2 regions of the Brevibacterium sp. CSND-B09 genome follow, and region 2 is predicted to be linked to the other one. Evidence: predicted binding sites of a transcription regulator. Region 2 holds the regulator's gene; the other holds the start of a gene.

Region 1 (2,401 bases), 180 kb from region 2:
TGCCGAAGACGATCCCCCACAGGCACAGTCGGCGGTTGATCGCGGCGACCGCCTCGGTGTTCTTCGCCCCCAGCTCGAGGCCGATCATCGCCTGGCCCGCGATGGCCAAGGAATCGAGGGCGAGAGCGAGAGCGAAGAAGATGCTCTGAGCGACCTGGATAGCGGCGAGGTCCGTCGTGCCCATCGCCGTGGCCAGGAAGACTAGGAGGATGAGGGCAGCACGCAGCGAGGCGTTGCGCACCAACAGCCATCCGGAGGTCTTCGCCGAGGTGAACACGCCTGTCCAGTCAGGGCGGATGCTGGCGTGGAGGCGACGGGCCGCGCGGATGGAGATGGTGAGGTAGACCGTGCACATTCCGGCCTGCGCGATGACCGTGCCCATCGCCGATCCCGCGACTCCCATGTCGAGGCCGTAGATGAAGATGGCGTTGAGGCCGATATTGGCGATGCAGCCGGCGGCCGCGACGAGCAGCGGGGTCTTCGTGTCCTGAAGTCCGCGCAGCAGTCCGGTGGCCGCGATGACCATGAGCATGAATGGCAGCCCCCACCATGAGATCGCAAGGTAGGAGTGCGCGCCCGCGGTGATGATCGGATCCGGGTCGAAGGCCTCGATCGCTGTATTCAGCAGGGGCAGCCCGATGATGATGAGCAGGACGGAGGTTCCCAGTGCCAGCCAGATTCCGTCGAATCCGGCCGTGATTGCGCCAGGCCGGTCCCCCGATCCCATTCGCTTCGCCACCCGCGGCGTCGTGGCATAGGCAAGGAAGATCATCAGGCCGAGCACCGTCTGCAGGATCGTCGAGGCGATCGCCAGCGATCCCAGGGCACCGGCACCGAGGTGGCCGACCATGGCCGTGTCCGTAAGCAGGAAAATGGGTTCGGCGATCAGGGCTCCGAGTGTGGGAAGGGCCAAACGGAGAATATCTTTGTCGATCGCTGCCACGTCCCCGATTCTAGCGAACCGGTGGTGCGGTGAGCCTGTCGCGAACCGGCGGTGCGGTGAGTCCGTCGCGATCGATCACTGCAGAGCAGTTGTGGGTTCAAGCCCGATCGCAATGTCGTGTCAGTGCCGAACTGTAGAGTCAGGGGACAAACAGATCAGTCTTGATTACTTTGAGAGCGAATTAGTTTTTCACAATCCTAATAGATTGGTTGTTCTATTTGTAATCGGATTGTGACATTCATCGATGGCGACAGATCATATAATTGAGACAGGCGACTTCCCTGACGACTGACTTCCACAGAGGCGTGGAGAGGTGAGAAGCCGATGAAGAACATCGGAGACAGCGACGGACGGGTATTCGGCCTGCCCGCCGCTCCCCCTGGGGAGGCGGACGGCCGAACTCTGTCCCAGTTCCGCCGCGCTCATGGACTTCGCGTGGAGGTCGCCGAGGATTACGAACTCGTCGACCTGCTGGATGCCTATACGCGGAGCAGCCTCGCGCAGGTCAATTCCCTGATCGCCACCAGTCATGTCGTGGCGCAGGACGTCGCCTACGCTCTCGGACTCAAGGACGGTCAGCTCGACGCGGTCTACGAGTTCGCGTCGTTCACGGAGACGTCGACCCGTTACTCCTCTCCAGAATCACGCAGCACAATTGCCGCTCGCCACGAGAGAAAGGCTCAGACCGAAGCAGCCGACAGCAGTCCCGTCACGAGCCAAGGCATCAGCGACGAAGCCATCGACCAGAAGATCTGCGCCGTCGACATTCCCTCCGAGGATCTCTTTTCCACTCGCAGGACCTGGACCAACAGAGAGAATCTGGCATGGACCCAGGCTGCGGCTCAGGTCGAAGCGGAATCTGGAACGAAAATCGGCGTCAGCGCCGGTCCGAAGAAGGACCGCGCCGCCGGTCGCCGCCTCCGCCGAGTCCGGAAGTTGGCCGAAGAGCTCTTGTCCGACCCCGCACTGCTGCCTGACTTTCCCGGTTTTGACCCGGAACTGACTTTCTTCACATGGCTGCGCGGCAGCATCGAGCCGACCGAGGCAGGCGTGTACTCAAGTCTCCTCGGCACGACCACGAGCAAGTCGCTTCAACACATGACCTCGTCGATGACGCTGGCGCATGGTCTTCCGCGGTTCCTCAAGCGCTGCCTGGCTGGAGACTTCACGATCGAACATGTCGACTGTGTGACTCGTGCATGCCGCGACCTGCACTTCAAGCACTTGCCTGCGATGGACGACTACCTGGCGCACAGGCGCGCCGACATCACGATCGAAACTTTCAAGCGCTCGCTCGCCCTGCACATTGCAGTGCTTCAACCGAGTGAGGATACGTTGAAGAGTGTTTCGCTGCGTCGCCGAGTTGACTTCTGCACCGGTGACGACGGAACCGCCTACCTCACGCTGACCGGTCCCGCCCCGGAGCTTCAGGCTTGTTTCAGGAGGCTCGATGCATTC
Region 2 (2,401 bases):
TACGAGGGGGTGAAGCCGAGGACTGTGCGGCCCGGGCCACCGAAGGCCTGGACGATATGGCTGAGCACTTCGTTCGAACCATTGGCGGCCCAGATCATGGAGGGGTCGAGGCCGACGGAGTCACCGGCGCGTTCGTTCACACCGTCCAGATAGGTGACGAGGTGTTCGCGCAGTGCGGTGAATTCGCGATCGGGATATCGATTGAGTCCGGCGAAATGATCGTCGACGGCTGCGCGCATGCTGTCGACTACGACATCCGGAAGCGGATAGGCGTTCTCGTTGACGTTGAGCTGGACCGGCACATTGAGGTGCGGCGCCCCGTACGGCTTGAGGCCGACGAGGTCTGAACGCACTGGCAGAGAGTCGATGTTTCCCACGGCGATCATTCTACCGAGAGGCCCCCGCCGCCCGGGCGGCGGGTCGGGCATCGAGATACGCCGGTCGGCTCACCCGATCGAACGGGTCAGCGCGCTGTCAGTCGGGCCGGCGCCCTGCCGGTCGAGCAGGGTCCGGCCTCAGCGGACGGGGACGTCGAGGGTCTGTCCGGGGTGAACCGTCGGGGTGTCCAGGTGGTTGATCTCGACGATATCGGCAACGACATCGCGGGTGTCGCGGTCGATGCCGAGATTCGAAGCCACGGTCCACAGCGATTCGCCCTCACCGACGACGACTGCCTCGGCGTCGATGCCGATGCTCTCCGTCTCCGATTCGGCGACGGCAGCTGCCGAGAACGACTGGGTGGCGAGGAGGACCGCCCCGCCGATGACGACGAGAGCGACGAGCAGGGTCCGGAGAAGGCGCACAGCCTGGCGTCCACGAGGGGTCAGGTGCAGCTCGGTGTTCTGTGCAGACATCGCATTACCTCTTTCATTCGTACGATTCCACCAGTAATCGGTAGAACGTCTGTTCTATTCAACATGCCAATCGAACAAATGTCCAGTCCAACTCGAACATCTATGCGACAATGAGAGGGAACCAGCGTTGTTGATTGATCTGTCAGAACCATCTCAGTCGGCACTGACACGAGAATTTCCGAAGCGGAGATCACGGCGTTCAGCGGCAGGGAATAGAACGAAGGGGAACGAGCAATGGTTCAGAACAAACGAGGCAGAGGCAGGCCTCGCAACGAAGATGTTGCCAGCGAGATCGCTGCCGCTCGCACCGATGACGACGTCGTCCAGATCCCTGAGGGGTCATCCGGTGAGGGCGATTTCCGCCTCACTCCCCGTCAGCGTCTCGTGCTCGAAACCATCGAACGCGCGGTCGTGACCAACGGCTACCCGCCGAGCATGCGCGAGATCGGCAAGGCCGCCGGGCTGGCCTCCCTCTCCAGCGTCGCCCACCAGCTCTCCCAGCTCGAACGCCTCGGCTATGTCCGCCGCGACCCGAAGCGCCCGCGTGCCATCGAAGTGGTCAATCCGTTCGAAGAGGAAGAGGCCGAACGCGCGAAGTACGAGGAGCTGGCCAACAACACCGTGCAGGTGCCGGTCGTCGGACGCATCGCCGCCGGTGGGCCGATCCTGGCCGAACAGGAAGTCGACGATGTCTTCTCCCTGCCGACCCAGGTCGTCGGCTCCGGTGAGATGTTCCTGCTCAAGGTCGTCGGCGATTCGATGATCGAAGCCGCCATCTGCCACGACGACTGGGTGGTCGTGCGCAAGCAGCACACCGCTGACAACGGTCAGATCGTCGCCGCCCTCCTCGACGGCGAGGCCACGGTGAAGACGCTCAAGCGCAAGGCCGGTCAGCAGTGGCTGATGCCGCAGAACGAGAACTACGAACCCATCGACGGTACCTACGCGCAGATCATGGGTCTCGTCGTCGCCGTCATCCGCCGCCTCTGATGTTCCGTCGGCTCTCCGCAATCTGACCGCAAAGGCCCGCGACCGATTCGGTCGCGGGCCTTTGCGTCATCCTTCGTCGGTTTCGGCCAGCCTCGCCAGGCTCTTGCGAACGAGACCGGAGTTCGTCGTCGGCCACATCCTCGGCATCGAATTGACGAGGAACCCGGCATACCGGGCCGAGCGCAGCCGCGAGTCGAGCACGGCCACCACTCCCCTGTCCTTGGTCGACCGGATGAGGCGTCCGGCGCCCTGAGCCAGACGCAGGGCGGCATGCGTGGCCGACACCGCCATGAATCCGTTGACGCCCCGCTGGTCGGCATCGCGTGCCCGCGCCTGCATGAGCGGGTCGTCCGGACGTGGGAACGGCAGACGATCGATGATGACCAGACGGTTCGTCCGTCCCGGCACATCGACCCCCTGCCACAGTGACATGGTTCCGAACAGGCAGGTCTGGTCGTCGGCCGTGAACTGAGAGACCAGCGCCGGCAGGCCGTCATCGCCTTGGAGCAGGATCGGGAAATCGAACTTCTTCCGCAGGTGTTCGGCCGCCGCGTTTG

What was found. The regulator LexA, encoded in region 2, represses DNA repair genes until DNA is damaged. The targets are predictions, from matches to a motif close to TCGAACANNTGTTCGA.
Region 1: a site for LexA is predicted at 1,145-1,160, ahead of ACU4IU_RS16540 (HNH endonuclease signature motif containing protein). Genes of this name have one in related genera too.

The regions. Positions count from the first base shown of each region.
Region 1 is NZ_JBREGI010000001.1:3,697,028-3,699,428, reverse strand. It holds gene ACU4IU_RS16545 (MATE family efflux transporter) at 1-943, opposite strand, end outside; gene ACU4IU_RS16540 (HNH endonuclease signature motif containing protein) at 1,268-2,401, shown strand, end outside.
Region 2 is NZ_JBREGI010000001.1:3,519,038-3,521,438, reverse strand. It holds gene ACU4IU_RS15780 (histidinol-phosphate transaminase) at 1-377, opposite strand, end outside; gene ACU4IU_RS15775 (LysM peptidoglycan-binding domain-containing protein) at 516-854, opposite strand; gene lexA (transcriptional repressor LexA) at 1,089-1,844, shown strand; gene ACU4IU_RS15765 (ATP-dependent DNA helicase) at 1,911-2,401, opposite strand, start outside.